3 regions of the Pseudomonas petroselini genome follow, and region 2 is predicted to be linked to each of the others. Evidence: predicted binding sites of a transcription regulator. Region 2 holds the regulator's gene; each other region holds the start of a gene.
What was found. Region 2 encodes FliA, which starts transcription of late flagellar genes. Its sites were predicted from a motif close to CTAAAGTTTNNNNNNNNNNNGCCGNTAA; they were not measured.
Positions count from the first base shown of each region.

Region 1: a site for FliA is predicted at 2,376-2,403, ahead of ACI512_RS20480 (methyl-accepting chemotaxis protein). Genes of this name have one in related genera too.
Region 3: a site for FliA is predicted at 2,767-2,794, ahead of ACI512_RS22935 (methyl-accepting chemotaxis protein). Genes of this name have one in related genera too.

Region 1 is NZ_CP173614.1:4,463,904-4,468,236, reverse strand. It holds gene ACI512_RS20485 (SRPBCC family protein) at 1-233, opposite strand, end outside; gene ACI512_RS20480 (methyl-accepting chemotaxis protein) at 324-2,318, opposite strand; gene ACI512_RS20475 (aldo/keto reductase) at 2,626-3,621, opposite strand; gene ACI512_RS20470 (LysR family transcriptional regulator) at 3,740-4,333, shown strand, end outside.
Region 2 is NZ_CP173614.1:5,742,013-5,746,345, reverse strand. It holds gene flhF (flagellar biosynthesis protein FlhF) at 1-1,279, shown strand, start outside; gene fleN (flagellar synthesis regulator FleN) at 1,385-2,218, shown strand; gene fliA (RNA polymerase sigma factor FliA) at 2,215-2,955, shown strand; gene ACI512_RS26420 (chemotaxis response regulator CheY) at 3,123-3,497, shown strand; gene ACI512_RS26415 (protein phosphatase CheZ) at 3,516-4,304, shown strand; gene ACI512_RS26410 (chemotaxis protein CheA) at 4,316-4,333, shown strand, end outside.
Region 3 is NZ_CP173614.1:5,003,489-5,007,821, forward strand. It holds gene ACI512_RS22910 (hypothetical protein) at 1-111, shown strand, start outside; gene ACI512_RS22915 (DUF3429 domain-containing protein) at 323-787, opposite strand; gene ACI512_RS22920 (PAS domain-containing protein) at 1,094-1,531, shown strand; gene ACI512_RS22925 (hypothetical protein) at 1,682-1,891, shown strand; partial or broken gene ACI512_RS22930 (hypothetical protein) at 1,888-2,134, shown strand; gene ACI512_RS22935 (methyl-accepting chemotaxis protein) at 2,295-2,732, opposite strand; partial or broken gene ACI512_RS22940 (PAS domain-containing protein) at 2,838-3,608, opposite strand; gene ACI512_RS22945 (thiol-disulfide oxidoreductase DCC family protein) at 3,880-4,333, shown strand, end outside.

The DNA of each region.
Region 1 (4,333 bases), 1.3 Mb from region 2:
TGCACGCGGTAACTCAAGGGCACACGCACACCCAGCAAATCGATGAACTCGGTGAAACGTGCGCCGGGCGGGAGAGAACCGGTGGTGCCCGTATCGGCGCTGAGGGAGGTGGGGTGCCATTCGTGCCAGCGATCCGGTTGGGTCACGTAGTCATAAACGGCGTCGATGGGGGCCTGGATAAAGCGTTCCTGACTGATCCGCTCCAAGCGGACCGACTGCTCGGCTGCGCGCATGGCACACCTCCTGTGTGGCAGTAGTAATCACCTTGAACTGTCAGAATAGTCCCACTCCCGCACATTGCACGGGAGTGTTTCAGCCGTTTATCACTGCACCTTGAATCGACCCATCAACGCAATCACCCGACCATTCGCGTCCAGCAGGCTTTGAGTATTGGTTTCAGTGGCATGGCCGCTCTGCACCAACTCTTCGACCATTTGTCGGATCTGCACCATGCTGCGGTTGATCTCCTCGGTCACCGCGCTTTGCTGCTCGGCGGCCGTGGCGATCTGGGTGCTGAGGTTATTGATGTGGCTGACCGAGCCGGCCATTTCATCCAGCCCGGTGTTCACCCGCGCCGTGGCATCCGCGGCCGACTGGCAGCTGGCCTGGGTGTTTTCCATCGCGGCGACCGAGGAACTCACGCCTGCCGTCAGGCGGGTGAGCATTTCGTTGATCTGCGACGTGCTGGCCTGCGTGCGTGCGGCCAGCGCGCGGACTTCATCGGCCACCACCGCAAAACCACGGCCTTGCTCACCGGCACGCGCCGCTTCAATCGCGGCGTTGAGGGCGAGCAGGTTGGTCTGGCCGGCGATTGCGCCGATCACACCGAGGGTTTCGGTGATGCGCGCGGCATCCTGGCGCATGTTTTCCACGCTGTGGGTCGCACTGGACACTTCGCCGATCAACGCGCTGACACTGTTGGAGGCTTCACCGACGACCACGCGGGAACGGTCGGCGTGTTCGTTGGCGCGCTGGGTGAACGCTGCGGTTTCGGCGGCGTTTTGCGCAACGGTGTCGGCGGTGGAGCTCATTTCGGTGATGGCGGTGACGGTCTGGTCGGTTTCCGAGGCATGCCGTACCAGGATCTGGTTGGTGTGCGCCGACGTCCGCTGCAGTTGCTCAAGGCTTGACGACATAGCGCCGGTGGCTTGGGTGACTTCGCCGATCATGTTCTGCAGGTAGACAATAAAGCGGTTCACCGAGTGGCCGATGGCGCCCAATTCGTCTTCGGCGCGGATGGTGATGCGTCGGGTCAGGTCGGCATCGCCGGCGGACAGTGCGTCGATATTGGTTTTCAGCGACTTCATGCGCTGCACCAGTTGGCGGATCGCATACGCGGCGAGCAGCACCAGCAGCAGGACCATAGGGATTTGCAGCAAGGCCAGGGTGCCCAGCACGTCATCACGCTGGGCGGTAATCAGTGAGGTGGGCAGGGCGGTGGCGAGGAACCATGGCGTGCCACCGATAGGGCGCATGTAAAAAGTGCTGGCCACGCCCTGGTTGTCGAACTCGTTGCGTTGCAGCGCTTGGTCGCGGTGGGCCAGGGCTTTGCTGACCTGGGCCGCAAACGCCGAAGTGCCGGTGAGTTCGCTGATGTTCTTCAGCACCACCGGACCGCTGATGCGGGTGCTGTTGCTGATGATCTTGCCGTCACCTTCGACGATCAGCATTTGCCCGCCGATGTCTTTCTCTTTGCTGGCCACCAGGTCATTGAAGAAGCCCAGGGTCACGTCGATGGTCGCGACACCATAAGGCACGCCGTCGCGCTGGATGGCCATGGCGCAGTTGGTGCGCGGCTCCTGGCTGGCGTCGTCCTTGTAGGCGGCCGCCCAGGCACATTGACCGCGCGGCGAGGCCAAGCCACCTTTGTACCAGCTCTGGTCGTAATAGTTGGGCGCGGGGTCGCTGTTCCAGAACGTATTCACCGCCAGCTTGCCCGAGGCATCTCGGTGCCAGAACGTGCTGTGTTTGTTACGCCCCGGTGTGCGCTGGTTGGGCAACGGCCAGATCCCGCCCCCGAAGACTTTCAGCTCGCCATACTGGTCGACCAGGCCGGGCAGGACCTTGTCGATGGCATCGCTGTCGAGCAGTGGGATGGTCTGGGTGATGGTGCGTTGTTGGGACTGAACCTTGTTCAGTTCGCCCTGAATCTGCTCGGCGACCTCGGCGATGCGGTTGAGCACCACCTGTTCTTCTGTCTGTCGCAGCGTGGGCGCGACCAGCTGGCCGATGCCCACCACGGTCAACACAAATAACACCAGGACGAACAGCACCAGGAACAGGGTATAGCGGGCTTGGATAGAGCGCAGTGGGGGCATGAGGTCGTCCTTACGAAGCGTTTATTGTCGACGCGGCTTTGTTAGAGCTTCGTAGGGCTATCGGCTTGGGAAGGCGGAGCTTTAGGTACGGTCGTGCAAGAAAAAAGAGCGCCGGGTGAGTGTAATGCCAGTCAGTTAAGAAGCAGCAAGAGCGAAAAGTAACCCGTGGCGAGGGAGCTTGCTCCCGCTGGACTGCGTAGCAGTCCCAGTCTTTTGAAACAAAGAGCTGGGGCCGCTTCGCGACCCAGCGGGAGCAAGCTCCCTCGCCACAGGTACGGTGCTTACCCTTAACTGACTGGCATTTTATTCAGATATCCAACATGGCCATTACCGCCTCGGGGTAACGCAAGCCTGCGGTTGCCTCGATGGGGAAGATCGCCTCCAGTGCCGCGAGCTCTGCCTGGCTGAGGCTGATCGACACCGCCGCCGCGTTTTCTTCCAGATACCTGCGCTGCTTGGTGCCGGGGATCGGAATGATGAAGTCACCCTGCGCCAACACCCAGGCCAGCGCGAGTTGTCCGGCGCTCACGCCTTTGTCGGCTGCCAGCGTTTGTACCTGCTTCACCAGTTCGAGGTTTTTGCCAAAGTTCTCACCCTGGAAGCGCGGGCTGAACCGACGGTAGTCATCGGCACCGAAGTCATCCGGGTTTTTCAGCGCACCGGTTAGAAAACCACGGCCCAGCGGGCTGTAAGGCACGAACGCGATGCCCAGGCGCCGGCAGGCGGCGAGGCAGCCGTTGTGTTCCTGGTCGCGGCTCCACAGCGAGTACTCGCTTTGCAACGCGCTGATCGGGTGCACCTTGTGCGCGCGTTCAAGCGTCGCGGCCGAGGCTTCGCTCAAGCCCAGGTAGCGCACTTTGCCCTGCTGGACCAATTCGGCCATGGCACCGACGGTTTCTTCGATGGCGACGTCCGGGTCGATACGGTGCTGGTAATACAGATCGAGGGTCTCCACGCCCAGGCGTCGCAGCGTGCCGTTGATAGCCTCGCGGATGTAGTCGGGGCGGCCGTTCACGCCACGCTGCGCCGGGTGTGCCGGGTCGCGCACAATCCCGAACTTGCTGGCCAGGAACACCTGGTCACGTTTGCCGGCGATGGCTTGGCCAATCAGTTGTTCATTGGTGTGCGGGCCGTAGATGTCGGCGGTGTCGAGAAAGTTGATGCCCAACTCCAGCGCACGGTGCAGGGTCGCGGTGGCTTCGCGGGTGTCGCTGCCGGGTGTGTAGAAATCGCTCATGCCCATGCAGCCGAGGCCGATGGCGGAGACGAGCGGGCCGTTTGTTCCGAGTTGACGTGTGTGCATGGTTTCAGCGCCTTGGGTGGGAAGGCCTGCATTGTCACGCTCGACAAAATCGGGATAAACCGGCTAAAAGCACTATCACTATTCGTATTATCTGAATAATCAGTTCGAGGAGCTGCCTTTGGACCGTTTCAACGCAATGCGCGTGTTCACACGCATCGTCGAACTGCGTGGCTTCGCCAAGGCCGCCGACAGCCTGCAACTGCCGCGCGCGTCGGTGACCGTGCTGATCAAGCAGCTGGAAGCGCACTTGGGCGTGCAACTGTTGCAACGCACCACGCGGCAAGTCAGCCCGACGCTGGACGGTGCGGCGTATTACCAACGATGCGTGCAACTGCTGACCGACCTGGAAGAAACCGAGGCGGTCTTTTCCACCCTGCGACAGAACCCACGCGGCACGTTGAGCGTGGACATGCCCTCGGGAATCGGAAGGTTGATCGTGATCCCTGCGTTGCCCGCGTTCACCGCGCGCTACCCACAGATCGAACTGGAGGTCGGCCTTAACGACCGCCCGGTGAACCTGATCCGTGAGGGTGTGGATTGCGTGCTGCGTGGCGGCCTTGCGCTGGACGAGTCGCTGGTGGCGCGGCCGTTGGCGATGATGGATCAACTGACCCTGGCGAGTCCGGAGTATCTGGCGCGCAGGGGAGTGCCCGCGTCGCTTGATGACCTGGCCAACCATCAGATGGTCGAATACGTCTCCAGCGCGAGTGGC
Region 2 (4,333 bases):
GGCCATGAAACTGGTTCGTGATGAGCTGGGCGCCGACGCCGCGATTATCGGAAACCGTCGTATTGCCGGCGGTGTCGAGCTGACGGCTGCCCTGGATTACACCCCCCAGGCCCTGGCGCCACGCGTGCCGAACATGGAGCTTGAAGACGAGCTGCGCAAGACCGCTTCGCGCATTGTCTCGGCCCAGGCTGAGCTGAGCATGCGGGGCGACAGCGATGCCACCACCAATCGCCAGTTGTTCGCCGGCTTGCCGTTGACCGCTGCCGAGCCGCTGGTCGAGCCCACCTTCAAAGAGCCGCCACGTCCGGCCGCGCCTGCCCCGGCTGCGGCTGTCGACCAGCGCGTGTTCGACTCGATGCGTTTTGAACTCAACGGCCTGCGCGAACTGCTCGAAGTGCAGCTTGGCTCGCTGGCCTGGACCCAATTGCAAGGCAGCAAGCCGCAACAGGCCAACCTGTGGCGCCGTCTGCAACGCATCGGTTTGTCCGGCCCGTTGTCCCGCGACCTGCTGGCGCTGACCACCGAAATCGAAGAACCCCGCCAGGCCTGGCGCATGTTGCTGGCCCACTTGGCGCGCATGATTGCCACCCCGGAAATCGAACCCCTGGAAGAGGGCGGTGTGATTGCCATGGTCGGCCCAGCCGGCATGGGCAAGACCACCACCCTGGCCAAGCTGGCCGCACGCTATGTGCTCAAGTACGGCGCGCAGAATATCGCGCTGGTGAGCATGGACAGCTACCGCATTGGCGCCCAGGAACAGCTCAAGACCCTGGGCCGGATCCTCAACGTATCGGTGACCCATGTCGACCCGGGCCAGTCCTTGGCCAACGCCCTCGACCCGCTGCTGCGCAAGCGCGTGGTGCTGATCGATACCGCCGGCCTGCAAGCCAGCGACCCGGCGTTGCGCATGCAACTGGAAAGCCTGGCCGGTCGCGGCATCAAGTCGAAAAATTACCTGGTGCTTGCAACCACCAGCCAGAAACAAGTTCTTACCGCTGCGTACCACAGTTACAAGCGTTGTGGTCTGGCCGGTTGCATCCTCACCAAGCTCGACGAAACCGCGAGCCTGGGCGAGGTGCTGAGCCTGGCCATCAGTCATGAATTGCCGGTCGCCTACCTGACCGACGGACCGCGGATCCCGGATGATCTGCATCTGCCGCGCCGTCATCAGTTGGTCAGCCGCGCAGTCAGCGTGCAAATGCAAGAAGAGCCTAGCGAGGAAGCGATGGCCGATATGTTCGCCGACCTTTACCACAGCCCGGCAAAACGGGTGGGTTGAGTCAGGATGAACACCGTGAAATGTACCTACATCGATGGTCTGCAAGCGATTCACGCGGCCAAGCCATGTAGCCTGCGTCTAAGCAAGACAAGGTAAAGAAATAAAATGGGCAGCATGCATCCCGTACAGGTGATCGCGGTGACCGGCGGCAAAGGTGGCGTCGGGAAAACTAACGTGTCAGTGAATTTGTCCCTGGCCCTGGCAGAGCTTGGCCGTCGCGTCATGCTGCTGGATGCTGACCTGGGGCTGGCGAACGTCGACGTTCTGCTGGGGCTGACGCCCAAACACACCCTTGCCGATGTGATCGAGGGCCGCTGTGAGCTGCGCGATGTGCTGCTGCAGGGCCCCGGCGGCATCCGCATCGTGCCTGCCGCCTCCGGCACCCAGAGCATGGTGCACCTGAGCCCGGCACAGCATGCCGGGCTGATCCAGGCCTTCAGTGATATCGGCGACAACCTCGACGTGCTGGTGATTGACACCGCGGCCGGGATCGGCGAGTCCGTGGTCAGCTTCGTGCGCGCCGCGCAGGAAGTATTGCTGGTGGTCTGCGACGAACCCACCTCGATCACCGACGCCTACGCCCTGATCAAACTGCTTAATCGTGACTACGGCATGAACCGCTTCCGCGTCCTGGCCAACATGGCCCAGAGCCCGCAGGAAGGGCGCAACCTGTTCGCCAAGTTGACCAAGGTCACGGATCGCTTCCTCGATGTCGCCTTACAATACGTCGGCGCAGTTCCCTACGACGAGTGTGTGCGCAAGGCTGTGCAAAAGCAGCGTGCAGTCTACGAAGCGTTCCCTCGTTCCAAATGCGCATTGGCGTTCAAGGCTATTGCCCAGAAGGTCGATACCTGGCCGTTGCCCGCCAACCCTCGGGGGCATCTGGAGTTTTTCGTCGAGCGATTGGTGCATCAGACGAGCGCAGGACCCGTGCTATGACAGCGAACGGCTATAACGCTTACAAAAAGTCGGCCCGTGACAGCCAGGGTGAGTTGATCGAGCGCTACGCGCCACTGGTCAAGCGCATCGCCTATCACTTGCTGGCACGCCTGCCCGCCAGCGTGCAGGTCGAAGACCTGATCCAGGCGGGCATGATCGGTTTGCTCGAAGTGTCGACCAAATACGATGCGAGCAAGGGGGCGAGCTTCGAGACGTATGCGGGGATCCGTATCCGTGGCGCGATGCTCGACGAGGTGCGTAAAGGTGACTGGGCGCCACGCTCGGTGCATCGCAATACGCGCATGGTCAGTGACGCAATTCGCGCAATTGAAGCAAAAACCGGTCGCGACGCTAAAGATCACGAAGTTGCGGCCGAACTCCAATTGAGTCTCGACGATTATTACGGGATTTTGAACGATACCTTGGGCAGCCGCCTGTTCAGTTTCGACGACCTCTTGCAGGACGGCGAGCACGAAGGGCTGCACGAGGACGGCGCGAGTGCTCATATGGAGCCGTCGCGTGACCTGGAAGATGAACGCTTCCAGGGTGCGCTGGCGGACGCGATTGCCAATTTGCCGGAGCGTGAGCGGTTGGTGTTGGCGCTGTACTACGACGAAGAGCTGAACCTCAAGGAAATCGGTGAGGTCCTGGGGGTCAGCGAATCGCGGGTCAGCCAGTTGCACAGCCAGTGCGCAGCCCGCTTGCGGGGGCGTTTGGGAGAGTGGCGAGCGCGCTGACAGGCAGTGTGGGGACACTGCAGACGATACCGCGAGGGCAGCTAGCCTTCGCGGGTTCGACCCGTGGTGCCCGAGGCGTCCTTTTTGTGTAATGCCTGTTGATTGAAATGGCGCGTCCAGGTGCTGGGCGCGTTTAAGACTGCTTGGAGGTCGAATTGGACAAGAACATGAAAATCCTCATCGTTGATGACTTTTCAACGATGCGGCGGATCATAAAAAACCTGTTGCGTGACCTTGGGTTCACTAACACGGTCGAGGCGGATGACGGCATTACGGCGATTCCGATCCTCAACAGCGGGAGCATCGACTTTCTGGTAACGGACTGGAACATGCCGGGCATGACCGGTATCGACTTGCTGCGCCACGTGCGCGCTGACGAAAAACTACGCAGCCTTCCCGTGCTGATGGTGACCGCCGAAGCCAAGCGTGAACAGATCATCGAAGCCGCCCAAGCCGGGGTTAACGGTTACGTGGTCAAGCCATTCACTGCATTGGCCTTGAAAGAGAAGATCGAAAAAATCTTCGAACGCATCGGTCATTGATGCTGCCACGGGGGAGCTATGGACCATAACGAATCATCGCAGGCCGAGTTTGAGTCGACCCTGAAAAAACATGCTCGCGAGCTGGTCGACAGCCTTGAAAAAGGCCACTTTGGCGACGCAGTACAACTTATCCATCAGCTCAACCAGACCCGTGACCGCGGCCTGTATCAGGAAGTGGGCAAGCTCACGCGCGAGCTGCACAGTGCGATCGTCAATTTCCAGATTGACCCGCATATGCCCCAGGCCGAAGAGATCTCGCAGATCACCGATGCCACCGAACGCCTGTCCTATGTGGTCAGGCTGACTGAGGCGGCGGCCAACCGCACCATGGACCTGGTGGAAAACGCCACGCCTCTGGTCAACGGCATGGCCACCGAGGCCCAGGCCTTGAGCCACGACTGGGGCCGCTTCATGCGCCGCGAAGTCGGGGCTGAAGAGTTTCGTGAGTTGGCGCGTCGGGTCGACGGGTTCTTGTCACGCAGCGAGCAGGAAAACCGCACGGTTTCCAGCAACCTCAACGACATTCTGCTGGCCCAGGATTACCAGGACCTCACCGGTCAGGTGATCAAGCGTGTGACCCAATTGGTCACCGAAGTGGAAAGCAACTTGCTCAAATTGGTGCTTATGGCAGGCCAGGTTGATCGTTTCGCCGGCATTGAACATGACCGCGAAGCGATCCTCTCGGAAAAAGATCCACAAAAACATCTCGCCAAGGGTGAAGGTCCGCAGATTCATGCCGATAAACGTGAAGACGTTATGTCAGGTCAGGATGACGTAGATGACCTGTTATCCAGTTTAGGCTTCTAAGGAGCACACCCATGAGCTTCGGCGCCGAT
Region 3 (4,333 bases), 740 kb from region 2:
GATGAGCGACGCTGGTCGTTTGACTCTGGAGATCGCTTTGGTACTGACCCGATAGCGTTGCTCAGCACTTGGGAACATCAGACACTTGAGCGTCTCCTGAAAGCGCTCTAGGGAGCCAAGTTCGAGCGGGCCTCTACGAGGACGGCTGTCGTAAACTAAGCCTCGATGTTGCCAAGTCTTGGCCCTGTGGGCTTCCATCCTCCCGCCTGCGCGCTCCGTTTGCTACTGACCCCATGTCACCTTCCACCAGCCAAAAGGCTCAACAGCCTCGTCTTAATTCACACGCGGTGCTTGGATGGAAGTGAGTCGGGCACACGAGACTTCACGAATGGAGCGCCTCAACGAGCGCGGCAAGCAGCAAGCAGGCGCTCGCCACGAGGGTAAGCCGTAATCGCATCGGCAGGTACCAGGCGGGCAAGCTCATAACCCGCAACAGCTGGCTGTCCTGCCGGAGCTGGGCAACTAAGCCGATGACCAACAGCAAGCAACCCAATGGCATTGGCAATAACGTGGCTACCCAAGCAGTAAGCGCAGGAATGACGCTCCAGATAAACCGGTCACGACGCTGCTCGGCACTTATGTCTTGCACGGTCATAGCGAAGCCCCAGTGCAAGGCTCCGACGAAGCTCAGGATGACTGCGCCATAGTTTACAAGCGCGATCTCAAACAACGTTCGATAGTCGAGAGAGAACGGGATCAGCAGCGCCAGAAAAATAAACGGCAACAGACCGCCATAACCCAGCAGGCTGACGTGCTTTGGCGGAGAGGTTGAAGGCAACACGTTCATTTGTATTCCTTGCAGTGAGCGACACTCAAGACTGTAGGCCCAAAAGCCCCGCTTGGGCGAGATATTGATGGCAACGTGGACTACATGACTGCAGCGCTGACCTGTTGAACGGGACGTTGTAGCGAAGCCTGTGCACCTTCGCTCCATCAGTCATCTACTTGGTTCTTGCAGCGCCCCCACCATTTCCCTGTGCTGTTGTGCAGCAGTGCGTTCGTGGTAAGTCATAGATATATTTCAAATGATCTCGAAAACGCTAACAACCCCCAAGTTGTCCTAGAATGATGTGAAATTCACCGGGCCCCGAAAATGATCGACGCAGAACTGCTGAAACTGATGGTTGAAACCTCGGATGACGGCATTGTGATTGCTGAGCAGGAAGGCGATGAGAACATCCTAATTTACGCTAACCCTGCCTTCCAGCGCCTAACGGGTTACAGCCTTGACGAAATTCTGTATCAGGACTGCCGCTTCCTGCAGGGTGAAGACCGAGACCAAGCGGGCTTGGCTGTTATCCGAGAGGCGATAAAGATGCATGAGCCCTGCCGGCAAATCATTCGTAACTATCGTAAGGACGGTAGTGCCTTCTGGAATGAGCTGTCGATTACTCCGGTTTTTAACGAGGCGGATCAGCTCACCTATTACATCGGCATCCAGAAGGACGTCAGCGTTGAATTTGAGTCCCGCGAACGAGTGCGTGAACTTGAAGCGGAAGTCGCCAGCTTGAAAGCTCGCTTGGCTCAATAGCCATGTGAATCCCGCGAACGCTGATAGCGCTTTAAATGGAGGAAGTCAGTCGGCGTGTCAACGACTCCGCTGAAAGCGATTGCGAAGAGCTCATTGCAATATCATTTTCTCCTCCTGCTATTCTGTCGTTTCCCAACAAGGAGATGAAAAATGCCCGGTGAATACTCGCTTTCAGACATTTTGGAAAGAATGTACGAAAACCAGCTTTCCCTAGAGGCAGCCCTGATGGAGTTGACCCTCCACGTCGAAGCTCACGGACATGCAGATGTTGGAAATAACGTTCGGGGAGCTCTTGAGGCCATCGGCGAGAACTCTGGCCACATCAAACAGGGTTTAGCCCGGCTCAAAAAGCTCCCATGAGGCAGCCACTGTTCGATTTTGATCTCAAACGCGTCTCACGCGAGCACTACATAACAGATAAAGCTGCGATCAATTTTCCACACGTGGGGAGTACAACTGGCGGCTGGCATTTTCTATCGTACTTCGACCGCGAGACCGAGGTGTCGATGGCGTCGCTGGCAGGTATTTACTATCAGACACCACCGGTTTTTTTGGTGACGCGGGCGTCATGACGTAACTGAACAACTAGCCAAGCGAGGTTGGTTTGCCGGATATGACTATGACTGGTAACGAAGGCCAAAGCTCAACGACAAACCTAACAAGCCCGAACCGTCGCTCTCGCCAAGCATGTGTTGTTCAGCTCACTTTGCACACACTCGACAACTCCCTAGGGGCGAACTCCAACGCAGTACGATTGAGCGTGCTAAGCCACCTGAGTCGCAAACTTACCAACCGCTTCAACAACTTTCTTGGCTCCGTCCTGAATTTCAACAATAACTTGCCCTGCCTGCGTGGCTAGCTCAAGACCTTGCTCAGCTTGGGACTTACTGTTCGCCATCTCCGCTATGGTTTGACCCACCAGCTTTTGATTTTCCAAAACAACTGATGCGATTTCCTCAGTCGCGGTGCTGGTGCGCCCGGCCAATTGTCGAACCTCATCCGCGACGACTGCAAAACCTCGGCCTTGCTCACCTGCGCGTGCAGCCTCAATCGCAGCGTTCAATGCCAAAAGGTTCGTTTGCTGAGCAATACTACTGATGGTCTGAATGATCGAACTGATTAACAGCGACTGCTTTCCAAGCGCTTCGACACCACCCGAGGCAGCCTGCATATCCCCAGCGACTTTGCGCATGGTGTGCATAGTGTCGTTAACCACTATCGCACCACGTTGAGCAGTAACGTCAGTCTGCTGGGAGATTTCAAATGCCGTTTGTGCAGCATCACTGACTTGGTGTTCACGGGCAACCTGTTCGGTAATAACCGTTGCAAACTTAACTACCTTGCGCAGTGTTCCTTCGGTGTCGTAGACCGGGTTATAGCTCGCCTCCAGCCATACCGTCTGACCCCGACTATCAACACGTTGGAATCGGCCAGCGACAAACTCACCCTTGTTCAACGTCAACCAAAAATCCCTGTATTGCTGGGAAGAAGCCTCCTCTGGCCGACAGAAAATACGATGGTGACTTCCTTGCGCTTGTCCCAGGCTGTAACCCATCGCTTTTAAAAACTGCTCATTCGCCATGATTACATGCCCGGACAGATCGAACTCAATAACCGCCGTCGAGCGCAGTAGCGCGTCAATGAACGAGGCGTTTTCCGATGCTTTTTCCACTCTGGACGTAATGTTCGTCGCATAGCCTGCGATATGACTCAACCGGCCAGTCGAATCAGCTACGGGTTGCCAATGAGCATGAATCCACACTAATGAGCCGTCAGCATGCAGGTACCTGTATTCATCAGATATCGACTTACCGGCGGCGACAGCCGCCCGAAAATTGTGAAAACAGGGAAGCTTGGAAACGTACTGCGGAACAATGTCGGCCATGGCACGACCTATAAGCTGATTCTGGGTGTACCCCAAAGCCTGTGCAAAATTGTCGTTGCAGGCGGTAATTGCAAAATTAGTATCGATACTCAGCGTCAGCATTTCACGGTGTAGGCCATCACGCAGTTGGCGCAACTCCGACAACTCGGCTGTTTGAGCCCCAAGCTGATTCTTGATTTTTTTATTGAACATGGAAAACCGCCTGTTGGGTGTTAAAAGGTTTATCGGCGTGATCAGCAACACGTTTAGCTATCAGACGAACGAAAAGCAGTGAGGCGACGAACGTCACAATCAGGTCGGCAAGCTGCCGTGGCCACACGTCTTAGCTCCAGTCCCAGAAGCAAACCTGAAATCCCCGATCAGGCACCGCTTGGAACCTGATTTCGTTTCGAGGATTAGGCCCGGTTGTCATCGAAGTTTTTTGAGCATATCTTGTCTAAAAACTTATACAAGGTATCGGTAGTTGTACAAGAATAATCGGTGGCCACTGACGCTTTATTTCGACGGCGAGTGCCCTCTTTGCGCCCGGGAGATCAAGATCCTAAATGCGCGAGCAGCACCGGATCGTCTCCTGTTTGTGGACATCAGCGATCCTACCTTCGACGCAAAATCTCTTGGGTTCACGTTCGTTGAAATGCAGTCGATACTGCACGCCAGGTTGGGCGATGGAACCTGGGTCACTGGCTTAGACGCTACGCTTTGGAGCTGGCGAGCAGCGGGCCTTGGTATCTGGGCGGAGCCGTTATCATGGCGTTCGACTAGGCCACTTCTAAACCTTGGCTATCGCCTATTTTGTCGCTTGCGTCCGCATCTAGCATGGCTGCCCCATCCTGATGGCAGCGTCCGGTGTCGCGATATGGGCTGCGTAGTGCCTGATACCAAACGCGCCCCTGGCAGCAAGACGTCGCCTGCAAGAG